Regions from separate parts of the Sphingopyxis sp. YR583 genome, predicted to be linked through region 2. Evidence: predicted binding sites of a transcription regulator. Region 2 holds the regulator's gene; the other holds the start of a gene.
The links. Region 2 encodes LexA, which represses DNA repair genes until DNA is damaged. Its sites were predicted from a motif close to GTTCCNCNCTTGTTCT; they were not measured.
Positions count from the first base shown of each region.

Region 1 (7,876 bases), on a different contig from region 2:
AGGTCACCGATGGTCCGAACGCCGGCCTCTACCGGATCAAGGGGCAGAAAATCTTCATCACCTTCGGCGAGCATGATCTTACCGACAATATCGTCCACCTCGTCCTAGCGCGCACGCCCGGCGCGCCCGAGGGGACGCGCGGCATCTCGCTCTTCCTCGTCCCCAAATACCGCCTCGACGACGCCGGCAATCCGACGATTTCGAACGGCGTCCATTGCGCGTCGATCGAGCACAAGCTCGGCATCCACGGATCGCCGACCGCCGTGATGGTCTATGGCGAGGGCGAGGATTGCCTCGGCGAGATCGTCGGCGGCGAGATGGGCGGCATGAAGGCGATGTTCGTGATGATGAACAACGCCCGCCTGATGGTCGGCTGCCAGGGCGTCCAGATCGCCGAGCGCGCGACGCAGCAGGCGCAGCGCTACGCCGCCGAGCGTGTCCAGTCGTCGCTCGCGGGTTCGCCCGATCGCACTCCGGTGACGATCGCGCACCACCCCGACGTCAAGCGGATGCTGTGGCGGATGCGCGCGCAGACCGAGGCCGCGCGCGCGCTCACTTACTATGCCGCGGCGCAGATCGACTTCGGCAAGCTCGGCGACGAAGCCGCCGCCATGCGGGCCGAAATCCTCATCCCGCTCGTCAAGGCGCACGCGACCGACATCGGCTGCGAGGTCGCCAGCCTCGGCGTGCAGGTCCATGGCGGCATGGGCTTCATCGAGGAAACCGGCGCCGCACAGCATTATCGCGACGCGCGCATCGCTCCGATCTACGAAGGCACCAACGGCATTCAGGCGGCGGACCTTGTCGGGCGCAAGCTCGGCATGGCGGGCGGCGACGGGGTGCGCGGCCTGATCGACGATATTGCGCGTGGCGCTGCCGATTTTCCGGAGTTGCAACAGCTTGTCGACGCCTGCCGCGCGGTGACCGACTGGATGGTCGGCGCGAACACCGGCGACCGGCTTGCGGGCAGCTACCCCTATCTCACCATGCTCGCCACCGCGACCTGCGGCTGGCTGATGGCAATCCAGAACAAGGCTGCTCGCACCGCGCTGGGCGAAGGCCATGGCGACCGCGCCTTCCTCGAAGCCAAGATCGCATCCACCCGCTTTTACCTGCAACAGATCGTCCCGGCGGCGACCGGCCTCGCCGCCTCGGCGCTCGCCGGCGACGCCGCGCTCGAACCGCTTCCGGCGATCGCCTGAAACATAGGGAATCCTGCGCCTGACGTCTCCGCGTCCGGCGCAGGGTTTCGTTCATAATTAACGCGATGATAACCATCTGGGACTAGGCACGGGCCGGCAATTGCTGGAGACGTGCGTGCCCATCCCGGTCAAAAGTCTGATCATCAGCTGGCGAACGATCGCGCTCTCGCTGATTCTCAGCCTGATCGTCGGCTTTTCGGCGATCGGCGAACCGGTCGATCGCGTGATCGAGGCGGCGATCGGCCGCCTTGCCTGGCGTCCCGTGTCGGGCGACACCGTCATCGTCGGGGTCGACGACAAGACGTTGCAGTCGCTCCAGGATCAGGAATTTTCGGTCGCCAATCACGCCCGGCTCATCAAAAGGATCGACGATGCCGGCGCGAAGCGGCTGTTCATCGACTTTTCATATTATCGCCGGCTGACCCATCCCGATTTTTCCAAGGTCGTCGCCGCGGTGAATGCGATGGACGACCGGGTCGTCGTCGCCGTGCCCGCCGCCCGGATGACCGGCACCGACGTCAAGGTCAGCTATTGGCCGTCGCAGGCGATGAGCGACCGCGCGGTGCGCGCCTGCATTTGCTGGGAATATGAATTCTGGCAGGTCTGGCGCGTCCCGCTGGCGGTGATCGCCGACGGTCGCCATATACCGAGCTTTGCCGCACTCCTCGCCGACCGCCCGCTCGACAAGCCCGGTGTGTTCGCGCTCGATTTTTCCTACGACACGTCGACGGTCACCGAATATAGCGCCATCGACGTGCTGAACGGACGCGTCGGGCGCGCCGAGCTCGCCGGCAAACATGTCATTTTCGCGCCCACCAACGCATCCTCGTCGGACCAGCATTTCCTGCCCGGCCACGAAAAATTGCCGGGGGCCTATATCCACCTGATCGCCGGCGAGGCGCTGAAGCGCGGCACCCCGATCGACATCGGCTTCCTCCCGGGCCTTGCCCTCACCTTCGCGGTGCTGATGGGAGCGCTCGCGATCGGGCGCGGCCGCTGGTACGCATGGACCGCCTTCGCGGCGACCGCGGCCCTGATCGCGGCCAAGGTCATGCTCAGCATTTCGCTCGTCTCGACCCAGATCGGCGCCGCTTGTTTCCTGATCGCCGCGGTCAGCACCAACGTGTCGCGCACCCGTCGCCGCGCCTCGGCCCAGCGCGAAAACCCGGTTTCGGGCTTGCCCAATTTCGAAGCCTTGCGCACGCAGGCGGCGTTCGGCAGCGCGACCGTCGTCGCCGCCAAGGTCGTCAATTTCGAGGATCTCGCCGCCTTCATTCCCGGCGACGGCATCGGCAAGCTCGTCGAACAGGTCACGCGCCGCCTCCAGCTCGCGTCGCAGGGCACGACGCTGCATCACGATCTCGACGGCACCTTCGCGTGGCTCGTCCCCTATTATCAGCACAGCCAGATCGAGGGGCAGCTCGCGGGCCTCGCCGCATTGTTCAACGCGCCGCTGACCATCGGCGAGCTCCGCGTCGACGTCGCGATCGCCTTCGGGGTCAACGACGAGTTCGAAGGATCGAACGCGCAGCGCCTCGCCGCCGCGCTCGTCGCCGCCGAGCGCGCGATCCGCACGCGCTCGCTGTGGACCAAATATACCTCGCGCCAGAAAGAGGACGCCGGCTGGCAATTGAGCTTCCATTCGCAGCTCGAGGATGCCCTGACCGGCGGCGACATCTGGGTCGCCTTCCAGCCGCAATATGAGATCGCGACGAACAAGCTGGTCGGGGTCGAGGCGCTCGCGCGCTGGACGCATCCGACGCGCGGCCCGATCCCGCCCGACGAATTCATTGTCCAGGCCGAAAAGAGCCAGGACATCTATCGCCTCACCCTGTTCGTGATGGATCAGGCGATCCGTTCGGCGGCGCAGCTGCGCGAACGCGGCATCCATATCAACATGTCGGTCAACCTGTCGGCGAGCCTGCTCGACCATAACGACCTTGTCGGCACGATCCGCGTGATGCTCACCGCGCATCATCTGCCGCCCGAAATCTTGACGATCGAGATCACCGAAACCGCGCAGATCGAAAACAGCCGGCAGGCGCGCCAGACGCTGGCGCAGCTTCGCCGCACGGGCATTCGTCTGTCGATCGACGATTATGGCACCGGCCAGTCGAACCTCGAATATCTGACCGAGATCGAAGCCGACGAAATCAAGATCGACAAGCGATTCGTGATGACCATGCGCGATTCGCAGCGGAACCTCGAAGTCGTCAAATCGACGATCGATCTCGCCCACCGCCTGGGTGCCGTGGCGGTCGCCGAAGGCATCGAAGACGCCGAAACCATGGCCTTGCTAGCCAACCTCGGCTGCGATGTCGGACAAGGCTATCATCTTGGAAAACCTCAACTGTTTTCCGAACTTACTGCGACACTGAGCACCATTCCCCAAAATCGCACCGCTTAACTGCCAAAATGGTGGTAATCATTTTGGTTAAGACTCGATTTACCATGTCGATTAAGGTATACGCGCCGTTAACTGTTCGTCGTGGGCAGTGCCAACAGGAGATCTGACATGGGTTGGTTCTGGAAATTTCTCGGCGGCGGCGGCACCGGTAACGGTGGCGGCGAAGCGTAAGCCAGGAACGAGATAAAAAAGGGCTCCGGACATTTCCGGGGCCCTTTTTCTTTGCCTGCAACCCGTGCGCCCTTGCGCGCCGGACACGGCCCGCCCCACGCCTTCCCGATCGCTAGCGCGCCATATTCGCCGCCGCTCTTTGGCCCGGGCTCGTACCCATAAAAAAAATGATCCCCCGCCCGGTCGCAACGATCGCCGCGCAAAGCCGCACTATGCCTTGCCCTCGCCGCCCCGCGCGTCCATCAGCGTCGACGAAACGAATCAAATTATCGACGAGTTGAGTCCCCGTTCTGTCATTTACCGTCTTGCATCGCCGCGCCGACGTGGCACTATAGGTGGTGGGTCAAACACGGGGGCACCCCAAGAAATAGTATAAGGCTGCAAGTGGCGGATTTCCGTCGTCCATCGCATATGGACACGGGAAAACCCTTCCTGCGGCCAAAAAAAGTGCCCACCGGGACGGGTTTAAATGCTAAGACCGGGGCTTCGCCCTGAGTCGAACAAGACAGGAACAAAGCGCACCGCGTGCGCGTTCATATCGGGGGCGAATTCGATGGATTTTCGGGAAACGGAACGAGTGGAGACGAGCGACGTGGCGACGATGGAACTGGCAAAGAATGATGCTCCGGCGGTGAGCGAATCGGCGCCCGAAGGAAAGCCCACGGCCAAGCTCAACGACAGCAGCGAGCCGAAGGTGCACGCGCGTCGATTCGACATCGTCACCGACAAGAGCCGCGATGCGCTCCTGACCGATTTCGGCAAGGAAACGCTCGAGGATCGTTACCTCCTGCCCGGCGAATCCTATCAGGATCTCTTCGCGCGCGTCGCCGACGCCTATGCCGACGATCAGGATCACGCGCAGCGCCTCTACGACTATATCTCGAAGCTGTGGTTCATGCCCGCGACCCCCGTTCTCTCGAACGGCGGCACCGGCCGCGGCCTGCCCATCTCCTGCTACCTGAACTCGGTCGACGACAGCCTCGAGGGTATCGTCGGCACCTGGAACGAGAATGTCTGGCTCGCCAGCCGCGGCGGCGGCATCGGCACCTATTGGGGCGCGGTGCGCGGCATCGGCGAACCCGTGGGCCTCAACGGCAAGACCAGCGGCATCATTCCCTTCGTCCGCGTGATGGACAGCCTGACCCTCGCGATTTCGCAGGGCTCGCTCCGCCGCGGCTCGGCCGCCTGCTACCTCGACATCTCGCACCCCGAGATCGAGGAGTTTCTCGAGGTCCGCAAACCCTCGGGCGACTTCAACCGCAAGGCGCTCAACCTGCACCACGGCGTGCTGATCACCGACGAGTTCATGGAGGCCGTCCGCGACGGCGCCGAATTCAACCTGCGCAGCCCCAAGGACCAGAGCGTCCGCGGCACTGTCGACGCGCGCGCGCTGTTCCAGAAGCTCGTCGAAACGCGCCTCGCGACCGGCGAGCCCTACATCATCTTCATCGATCAGGTGAACCGCATGATGCCCAAGCATCATCGCGACCTCGGGCTCAAAGTCACCACCTCGAACCTCTGCTCGGAAATCACGCTGCCGACCGGCCGCGACCATCTGGGCGAGGATCGCACCGCGGTCTGCTGCCTCTCGTCATTGAACCTCGAAACCTGGGACGAATGGAACGGCGACAAGGTCTTCATCGAAGACGTGATGCGCATGCTCGATAACGTCCTTCAGGACTATATCGACCGCGCCCCGCCCGAAATGGCGCGCGCCAAATATAGCGCCAGCCGCGAACGTTCGGTCGGCCTCGGCGTCATGGGCTTCCACAGCTTCCTCCAGGCGCGCGGCCTGCCGTTCGAGGGCGCGATGGCGAAATCGTCGAACCTGCGCGTCTTCAAGCATATCCGTGCACAGGTCGACGCGGCATCGATGCTGCTCGCGAACGAGCGCGGCCCCTGCCCCGACGCCGCCGATCAGGGCGTGATGGAGCGCTTCAGCTGCAAGATGGCGATCGCGCCGACCGCGTCGATCAGCATCATCTGCGGCGGCACCAGCGCGTGCATCGAGCCGATCCCGGCGAACATCTACACGCACAAGACGCTCTCGGGCAGCTTCTCGATCCGCAACCCGCACCTCGAAGCGCTGCTCGTCGACAAGGCGAAGAACAGCGACGCGGTGTGGAACTCGATCCTCGAACGCGGCGGCAGCGTCCAGCACCTCGACTTCCTGACGCAGGACGAGAAGGACTGCTACAAGACCAGCTTCGAAATCGACCAGCGCTGGCTCCTCGAACTCAGCGCCGACCGCACGCCCTATATCGATCAGGCGCAGTCGCTGAACCTGTTCATCCCCGCCGACGTCGAGAAATGGGATCTGCTCATGCTCCACTACCGCGCGTGGGAACTCGGCATCAAATCGCTCTATTATCTCCGCTCGAAATCGGTGCAGCGCGCCGGCTTCGCGGGCGGGGTAGAGGCCGACAACACCGCCGAAGCGCCGAAGTTCGAACTCAGCGCCGAAAGCACCGATTACGACGAGTGCCTGGCCTGTCAGTAAAGAGTGAAGCCCCTCTCCCCTTGTGGGAGAGGGAGGGGCCCGTCGCCGCGTGAGCGGCGATGGGAGGGTGAGGGGAAGAAGCCGCAAGGCCGACCTCCCCCGGTGGACGACCGAAAGAGCGCGCACGCTCCGCCGCGAAGCCACCGACGCCGAGAAGCGCATGTGGCGCGCCTTGCGAGAGGCTTTTCCTCACGCAAAGTTCCGCCGCCAGCAAGCTCTCGGGCCCTTTTTCGCCGATTTCGCATCGCACGCCGCGCGGCTGGTGATCGAAATCGACGGAGGACAGCATGGCGAAGCGGTCGCCTAAGACGAAGCGCGGACACGCTTCATCGAAGGTGAAGGATATAGGATGATCCGCTTCTGGAATGACGATGTGATGACGAATCTGGAGGGCGTATTGACCTCGATCGCGTCCACCCTCCCTTCTCCCCTTGTGGGAGAAGGTGGCCCGCAGGGCCGGATGAGGGGGAACGAGGCCGACACCCCCTCACCCTCCCAAGGCTGACGCCTTGGGCCCCTCCCTCTCCCACAAGGGGAGAGGGAATTTGGACCGAGTTTCGACTGGAGTACGCCAATGTCGCTTTTGGAAGCCCGCAAGACCTACAAGCCCTTCGAATATCCGTGGGCCTATGATTTCTGGAAACGCCAGCAGCAGATCCACTGGGTTCCCGAGGAAGTGCCGCTGGGCGAGGATTGCCGCGACTGGGCGCAAAAGATCAGCGACCATGAACGCAACCTGCTGACGCAGATTTTCCGCTTCTTCACGCAGGCCGATATCGAGGTGCAGGATTGCTACCACGACAAATACGGCCGCGTGTTCAAGCCGACCGAAATCAAGATGATGCTGACCGCGTTCAGCAACATGGAAACCGTGCACATCGCGGCCTATTCGCACCTGCTCGACACGATCGGCATGCCCGAAAGCGAATATGGCATGTTCCTCGAATATGACGAGATGCGCGCCAAGCACGACTATATGGGCACCTTCGGCGTCGACAGCGACGAGGATATCGCGCGCACGCTCGCGATGTTCGGCGGCTTTACCGAAGGGCTTCAGCTCTTCGCCAGCTTCGCGATGCTGATGAACTTCCCGCGCTTCAACAAGATGAAGGGCATGGGCCAGATCGTCAGCTGGTCGATCCGCGACGAAAGCCTCCACTGCGAAGGCATCATCAAGCTGTTCCACACCTTCGTGAAGGAACGCGACTGCCTGACCAAGGCGGTGAAGGAAGACATCATCGACACCTGCCAGAAAACGGTGCGGCTCGAGGATGCGTTCATCGACCTCGCGTTCGAACAGGGCCCCGTCCCCGGCATGACGCCGAAGGAAATCAAGCGCTACATCCGCTACATCGCCGACTGGCGTTTGGGGCAGCTCGGCTTCCAGCCGATCTACATGATCGACGAGCATCCGCTCCCCTGGCTCGCCCCGCTGCTCAACGGCGTCGAGCACGCCAACTTCTTCGAAACGCGCGCGACCGAATATTCGAAGGGCGCGACGCGCGGCGACTGGAACACCGTGTGGTCCAGCTTCGACAACCGCAAGAAGGCGAAAGCGAACGACGACGGCGCCGCAGCCGGCGAAGCGAGCGACGA
Region 1 covers NZ_FNWK01000001.1:963,252-971,127, forward strand. Annotated here, with positions in the region: gene BLW56_RS04450 (acyl-CoA dehydrogenase) at 1-1,202, shown strand, start outside; gene BLW56_RS04455 (EAL domain-containing protein) at 1,318-3,609, shown strand; gene BLW56_RS04460 (ribonucleoside-diphosphate reductase subunit alpha) at 4,334-6,280, shown strand; partial or broken gene BLW56_RS04465 (endonuclease domain-containing protein) at 6,441-6,785, shown strand; gene BLW56_RS04470 (ribonucleotide-diphosphate reductase subunit beta) at 6,855-7,876, shown strand, end outside.
Region 1: a site for LexA is predicted at 4,278-4,293, ahead of BLW56_RS04460 (ribonucleoside-diphosphate reductase subunit alpha). Genes of this name have one in related genera too.

Region 2 (7,876 bases):
GTCGAGAGTGCGGCCGACGAGTTTCTCGACCCGCGGCGCGATCAGACCGGCGAGCCGGGCGTCGTCGGCTTCGCGCAGATAATGGCCGTTCAGATTTTCCAGTTTCTTGAAGTCGAAGCGCGAGGGCGAGCGACCGACATGGTCGAGGTCGAACCACTCGGTCGCCTGCGCACGGCTGATGATCTCATCATCACCATGACCCCAGCCAAGGCGCAGGAGGTAATTGTTCACCGCCTCGGGGAGATAACCCATTGCGTCGCGATAGGCGTCGACGCCGAGCGCGCCGTGGCGCTTCGACAGCTTCGCGCCGTCGGCGCCGTGGATCAGCGGCACATGCGCGTAAACCGGTTCGCGCCAGTTCATCGAGCGGATGAGCGCTAGCTGGCGGAAAGCATTGTTCAGATGGTCGTCGCCGCGGATCACATGCGTGACGCCCATGTCATTGTCGTCGACGACGACGCTCAGCATATAGGTCGGCGTCCCGTCGCTGCGCAGCAGGACGAAATCGTCGAGTTCGGCGTTCTGGACGGTGACTTCGCCCTGAACCTTGTCGGCAATGGTCACCGCGCCCTCCTGCGGCGCGCGCAGCCGGATGACATGCGGGATCGACGGATCGCCGTCGTTACGGTCGCGCCAAGGGCTGCGGACGCGGAAAGGCAGGCGCTTTTCCTGCGCCTCTGCGCGCATCGCGGCGAGTTCGTCCTGCGTCAGATAACAGCGATAGGCTTCACCCTTTGCGAGCAGGTCGTGCGCGACCTCGGCATGGCGGGGCGCACGGGCGAACTGGAACACGGTCTCGCCGTCCCAGTCCAAATCGAGCCACTGCATCCCGTCGATAATCGCGTCGATTGCGGCATCGGTCGAGCGCGCGCGGTCGGTATCCTCGATGCGAAGCAGGAATTTGCCGCCGTGGTGGCGGGCAAACAGCCAGTTAAACAGGGCAGTGCGCGCGCCGCCGATATGCAGATAGCCGGTCGGCGATGGCGCAAAGCGCGTGACGACATCGGCGCCGGTCGCTTCGGAGATCGCTTCTGCCACTTTGGTCTCGTTTTCGGTTGCCACTCCGGCCTCTTTCACTCAATTTGCCGCCCTCTGGGCGGGGATCGGGGGAGCCCCTAGCATGGCGACAAGGCTGCTTCAAACGCCCATTGCGGCTCGCTGGGCAACTATCCTGCATCGGATCGGTCCCGCGCTCGAAGCTCGGCTCGAGGCGGAGCGCGAGCGGATCGGGCTCTGGTTGCCCGTTGCGCTGGGCGCCGGCATCGCCGCCTGGTTCGCCTTACCTGCCGAGACGCATTGGATCGGGTTCCTTCTGCTAATGGCGGGCGGCATGTGCGCAGGCGCGCTGATCGGCTGGAACAACCGCTCCGGGCGGATGGTCGTCGTGGGATGCGGCGTTATGGCGGCGGGCGTGTTGTTGATCTGGGCGCGCGCCATATGGGTCGCGGCGCCGGTGCTCGCGGCGCCCGTGGTGACCGAGTTTTCCGCAATCGTCGAGCGCGCCGAGCCCTTGCCGGCCAAGGGACAGATTCGCATTCTCGCTCTGCCCCAGCAGCGCAGCGATCTGCCGCCGCGGGTGCGGTTGACGTTGCGCAGCGAACAGGCCGCTGACCTCACCGATGGCGAAACGATCGGCGTCCGCGCGCGATTGATGCCGCCGCCTACGGCAAGCCTGCCGGGGGGGTATGATTTTGCCCAGCGGGCATGGTTCGACCGGATCGGGGCGGTCGGGACGGTGCTCGGCGATATTTCCCGGGCACCAGCGCAAAGGGGCGCGACGCCGCCACTGCGCGCGCGGCTCAGCGCGCATATTCACGATCGGATAGAAGGCTCGCCCGGGGGAATCGCCGCCGCGCTGGTCACGGGCGACCGCGGCGCGATCAGCGAAGCCGACGAGGAGGCGATGCGGCGGAGCGGATTGGCGCATCTCCTGTCGATCAGCGGGCTGCATGTGACCGCCGTCGTCGGATTTGCGATGTTCCTGACGCTGCGGCTGCTGGCGCTGAACCGGCGGCTCGCGCTCGCGGGCTATGTCCTGTCGCTTGCCGCCGCCGCAGGGGCACTGGCGGGTGGCGGATACACATTGCTCGCGGGTGCCGAGGTGCCGACGCTGCGCTCATTTATCGCCGCCCTGCTTGTCCTCGTCGCGTTCCTTATGGGGCGTGAGGCGCTGACGCTGCGGCTCGTCGCCGCCGGTGCGTTGATCGCCCTCGTCTGGCGCCCCGAGTCGCTCGCGGGACCGAGTTTCCAACTGAGCTTCGCCGCCGTCACCGCTATCATCGCATTGCACGAGAGTCGGCCGATGCGAGCGTTTCTCGCACGGCGCGATGAGACGTGGCTGTTTCGGCTGGGGCGCGGCGTCGCCGGGCTGCTGATTACCGGGCTGATTGTCGAAGTGGCGCTGGCGCCGATCGCGCTGTTCCATTTCCACAAGGCGGGTCTCTACGGCGCGCTCGCCAATGTGGTCGCGATTCCGCTCACAACCTTTGTCATCATGCCGTTCGAGGCGCTGGCGCTCCTGTTTGATACGATCGGGGCGGGGGCGCCCTTCTGGTGGATCACCGAACAGGCGTTGCGGCTCCTGTTGTGGCTCGCACATGCCGTCGCCGACGCACCAGGTGCGGTGGCAACGCTGCCGAGCTTTCCTCCATGGGGTTTTGGCCTCGCGGTTTTCGGCGGGCTGTGGATATTGCTTTGGCAAACGCGCTGGCGCCATGCAGGGTTCGTTCCGCTGGCGATCGGCGCGGCAACATTGCTTTTTCAGCCGCGCCCCGACCTGCTCGTCACCGGCGATGGCCGCCACATCGCCGCGGCGCTGCCCGATGGCAGCTACGCGTTGCTGCGCGACCGGGCGGGCGACTATATCCGCGATACGATGGCGGAAGCGGCGGGGACCGACATGCCGCTGGCGGCGTTGGCAGGTCTCGGCCATGTCGAATGCAATCGCGATTTCTGCCGCTGGAAGCAGGGGCGGGGCAGAGCGCAATATGTCATTCTTGCATCGCGCGGGCGCGACCGGATCGAGGGCGCCGATATGGCGGCCGCCTGCGCGGCGGCTGATGTCGTGATCAGCGATCGCTGGTTACCGCGCGAGTGCGCCGGGCGCTGGATGACGATCGATCGCGACAGCCTTGCGGCCAGCGGCGGCCTAGCGCTCTACCTCGGTGAAACGCCCAAGGCCGTCGCCACGCTCAAGGCGGGCGACGGGCATCCCTGGCGGCTGCCGCAGCAGCTTAGTGGTAACGACGAAGCAATCCCGACAGACGACCCTGCACGATGACGCGATCGGCGGGGTAGCGCTGCGGCTCATAGGCGCTGTTCGCGGGGTCGAGACGGATCATCTGCCCTTCGCGGCGAAAATATTTGAGCGTCGCGTCCTGCCCGTCGACGAGCGCGACGACGATGTCGCCTTCGCGCGCGGTGCTCGCTTTCTGGATCAGAGCATAATCGCCGTCGAAAATCCCCGCTTCGACCATCGAGTCGCCGGAGATTTCGAGCGCATAATGTTCGCCCGAGCCGAGCAGTGCGGCGGGAACGGCCAGATTATTGTGATCCTCGAAGGCCTCGATCGGGACGCCCGCCGCGATCTTGCCGTGGAGCGGGATCTCGATGACGTCGTTCGCGGCGATCGGCTTGAGCGCCGGGGCGGGCTTGCGGAGCGGAACCACATTGTCGCTACGCTCACGCACCGCGGGCTTCACAGCCTCGGGCACCTTGAGAACCTCGAGCGCGCGGGCCCGGTTGGGCAGGCGGCGGAGAAAACCTCTTTCTTCCAAGGCGCTTATCAGCCGGTGTATGCCCGATTTCGATTTGAGACCAAGCGCTTCCTTCATCTCCTCGAACGACGGCGAAATGCCGCTCGAATCAAGGCGTTCCTGGATGAAGTGGAGCAGTTCATGCTGCTTCGCGGTCAACATCGTTCGTTCTCCATGATGCCAATTCCGGACATATTGAGAACGATAGTGGAACAAAGCGGAATTTGTCAAGCGATGACAAGATAATCCGCGAGGTCGCCCGCATCGCGTGCCGGGGCGCCGATGTCGCGGATCAGCAGCGCGTTCGCCGAGGCGAGGGGAAGGGTGCGGCCGCTTTCCTGCCCGATCAACGGCGTCAGGCGCCCGTTTTCGAGTCGCGCGCGCAGATAGTCGCGGCGTGTGCCGCCTTCGGCAAGGGCGGCGGCGAGCGGGGCCTGATGGACGGGCGGCAGCGGATCGGCCGCCCCGGCAAGGTGGCGGACGAGCGGCAGGAGAAAGAGCGTCGCGGTGACGAAGGCCGAGGAGGGGTTGCCGGGCAGGCCAAGCAGGATCGCGTCGCCCAGCGTTCCGGCGATCAGCGGCTTGCCGGGGCGCATCGCGATTTTCCAGAAATCGAGCTGCCCGCCTGCGTCGCCCAGCGCGCCGCGAACATGGTCGTGGTCGCCGACCGATGCGCCCCCGACGGTCACGATGACGTCGTGACGTCGCGCCAACTCTTTCAGAACCTTGGCAAGTGTCTCGCGGTCGTCGCGGACATGGTGCGGCAGGATGACCCCGTCGACCTCGCCCGACAGCATTGCCGCGAGCATCACGCCATTGCTGTCGGGGATCTGCCCCGGGGCAAGAGTGCGCCCGGGCTGGACCAGCTCGTCGCCGGTGGTGAGGATCGCGACGCGCGCGCGGCGCCCGACGGCAAGTTCGCCCGCACCGCTCATCGCCGCGGCGGCGATCGCGCCGGGGGTCAGGCGCGTGCCGGCGGGAAGCAGGCAGTCGCCGGCAGCGAAGTCGGCGGCTTGCGAGCGGATATGGCGCCCGCGCGCGCCGGGGCCGTCACCGGTCGACCGCAGCCTGTCGTCTTCGCGCACGACGTCTTCCTGCACGATCACCGTGTCGGCGCCCGCCGGGAGCATCGCGCCGGTGAAGATCCGCATCGCTTCGCCGGGCCCGACCGCAAGGTCCGGCGCGGCGCCCGCGGCGGTTTCGCCGATGACGGTCCACGGACCCGGAAGATCGTCGAAGCGGATCGCATAGCCGTCCATCGCCGACAGCGGCGCCGCGGGCTGATCGCGCAGCGCGTTCACATCATGCGAGAGATAGCGGCCAAGCGATTCGGAAAAGGCGATATTTTCGCTGCCGAGCGGCGCGCACAGCGCCAGGAGCCGCGCCTGTGCTTCCTCGACCGGAAGCAGGCCGCTCATGCGGCGCGCCAGTCGCCCGAGCGGCCGCCGCTCTTTTCGAGCAGGCGGATGTCGCCGAGGATCATCGCGCGGTCGAGCGCCTTTGCCATGTCATAGAGGGTGAGGAGCGCCACCGAAGCGGCGGTGAGCGCCTCCATCTCGACGCCGGTCTGTCCCGTCGTCTGCGCAACAGCAACGACCGATATCCCATTGTCTTCCCATATAAAGTCTATGCCCACCATGGTCAGTGCGAGCGGATGGCAGAGCGGAATGAGGTCGGCGGTGCGTTTGGCGCCCATGATACCGGCGATGCGCGCGGTCGAGAGCACGTCGCCCTTGGGCGCATTGCCGCTGCGGATCGCGTCGAGCGCCTCGGGCGACATGATGATGCGCCCGCCGGCGACCGCTCGCCGCTGCGTTGCGGGCTTGGCGCCGACATCGACCATATGCGCGGTGCCGGTTTCGTCGAGGTGAGTCGGTTTGGGTGTCATGTGTTCGCAGCCAAGCAACGCGGGGCGGGAAAGGCAAGGGGGATGACCGAGCGGAAATGATAGGCGCCAAGCTGTGGCCGCTTTTGCGGGGCAGTTTTGGTGTAGGTAGGGATCGCGGATGGGGAAAGGCAGCTGACGACCGGTTGCGGACATTGCCGCGCCGACGTAGGCTAAGTGCCAAAATTGGGCGGCGGCCGAAGGATGGCGACTTTGAGCACTGAAGAACTTGTCCCGAACTCAGTCGCGGCGACGATGGCGGTATCCAATTCGGCTTTTGCTGCACTATGGCCCGTTCTCAAGCGCCAGAATGCCGACGAAACTAGAGCTTTTTCTGAATTTCTCCAGTGGCGTGCCCATTTTGTGTTCATGCATTTTCGAGCCAGACACCTAGACAGCATTCTTGTCGAAAAATGTCATGAGGCGCTGAAGTACGAGGATCTTTTCGACGACGAGCGGAAAGGTCTTCTGAGTGTGATCGACATGTTCGATGCGATCAGACGCTGACTTAGCGCGCGCGAGGAATAACGGCAGCTAACCACCCCAAAGCGGACGTCAGCCCTCCAGCAGCGCCTTGGTTGCCGTCGTGACGTCAGGCTGGCGCATCAGGCTTTCGCCGACAAGGAACGCTTTGACGCCGCTTTTTGCCAGTCGCTGGCAGTCGGCGTGGATGGCGATGCCGCTTTCGCCGACGAGCAGCGTTCCGGGCGGGACCAGCTTTGCGAGCCGTTCGGTGACGGCAAGATCGGTTTCGAAAGTGCGAAGGTCGCGGTTGTTGACGCCGATCAGGCGCGATTTGAGCTGCGTCAGTGCGCGGTCGAGCTCGGTTTCGTCGTGGACCTCGACAAGAACGTCCATGCCGCGCTCGAACGCCGCAGCCTCGATCTCGCGCATCATGCCGTCTTCGAGCGCGGCGACGATGATCAGGATCGCATCGGCGCCGATCGCGCGCGCCTCGGCGACCTGCCAGGGATCGACCATGAAGTCCTTGCGCAGCGCGGGGAGGGAGCATGCCGCGCGCGCTGCGACGAGATAATCTTCATGTCCCTGAAAATAGGGGGCATCGGTCAGGACCGACAGGCAGGCGGCGCCGCCGGCGGCATAGGCGCGCGCGTGATCTTCCGGGTTAAAATCTTCTCTTATCAAACCCTTGGACGGCGAAGCCTTCTTGATCTCCGCGATCAGGCCGAATGAGCCCGCGTCAATCTTTGCCTGGAGCGCGGCGGCGAAACCGCGCACCGGACCGGCGTCGATCGCATCGAGGGCGGAGAGCGAGCGCGCTGCGCGCCGTTCGGCGACTTCGTCGGCCTTGGTGGCAAGGATTTGCGTGAGCTTGTTCATTTATAGGCGATCCAGCAATTGAGCAGCGCGTTGGCAAGGCCCTTGTCGATTGCCTCGGCGGCCTCCTCGACCCCTTCGGCCAGCGTATCGGCCGCCCCGGCGACGACGAGCGCCTCGGCGGCATTGTAAAGCACCGCGTCGCGATAGGCGCCGGGTTCGCCTTCGAGCAGGCGGCGCAGCGCCCTGGCGTTATATTCGGCGTCGCCGCCGCGGATTTCGGACAATGCGCGCGTCGGAAGACCGGCGTCGGCCGCGACGCTGCGCTGCATGCGCACGCCTTCGGGGGTCACCACCGCGACCTCGTTACCGCCCGCGAGCGAAAGCTCGTCGAGCCCTTCGTCGCCCGATATGACCCGTGAATGTTCGGTGCCGAGCCGGTGGAGCGCCTCGGCATAGACGGGGACATAGGCCGGGCGCGCGATGCCGACGAGTTGGCGCGTGACGCGCGCGGGGTTCGCGAGCGGCCCCATCAGGTTGAAGATCGTCCGCCGCCCGATCGCCTTGCGGATCGGCATGATGCGCTTCATCGCGGGGTGGCGCGTGCCGGCAAAAAGAAAACAGATACCAAGGTCGGCGAGCTGTTCCTCGGCCTGCCGGTCCGCGCGCTCCATGTCGAGGCCGAGTGCCTCCAACGTGTCAGCCGCGCCGGATTTTGAAGAAGCCGCACGATTTCCGTGCTTTGCAACCGGAACCTCGCATGCCGCGACCACAATCGACACCGCGGTCGAGACATTGAGGGTGTGGTGGCCGTCGCCGCCGGTGCCGCAAACGTCGATCGCGTTCGCAGGGGCGGCGATGGGGATCAGCCGGTCGCGCATCGCCTGCGCGGCAGCGGCGATTTCGACCATCGTTTCGCCGCGATCGGACAGCGCGTTCAGGAACTCGACGATATTCT
Region 2 covers NZ_FNWK01000002.1:560,222-568,097, reverse strand. Annotated here, with positions in the region: gene gltX (glutamate--tRNA ligase) at 1-1,062, opposite strand, end outside; gene BLW56_RS14740 (ComEC/Rec2 family competence protein) at 1,121-3,280, shown strand; gene lexA (transcriptional repressor LexA) at 3,234-3,917, opposite strand; gene glp (molybdopterin molybdotransferase MoeA) at 3,983-5,173, opposite strand; gene moaC (cyclic pyranopterin monophosphate synthase MoaC) at 5,170-5,643, opposite strand; gene BLW56_RS14720 (hypothetical protein) at 5,854-6,147, shown strand; gene trpC (indole-3-glycerol phosphate synthase TrpC) at 6,196-6,981, opposite strand; gene trpD (anthranilate phosphoribosyltransferase) at 6,978-7,876, opposite strand, start outside.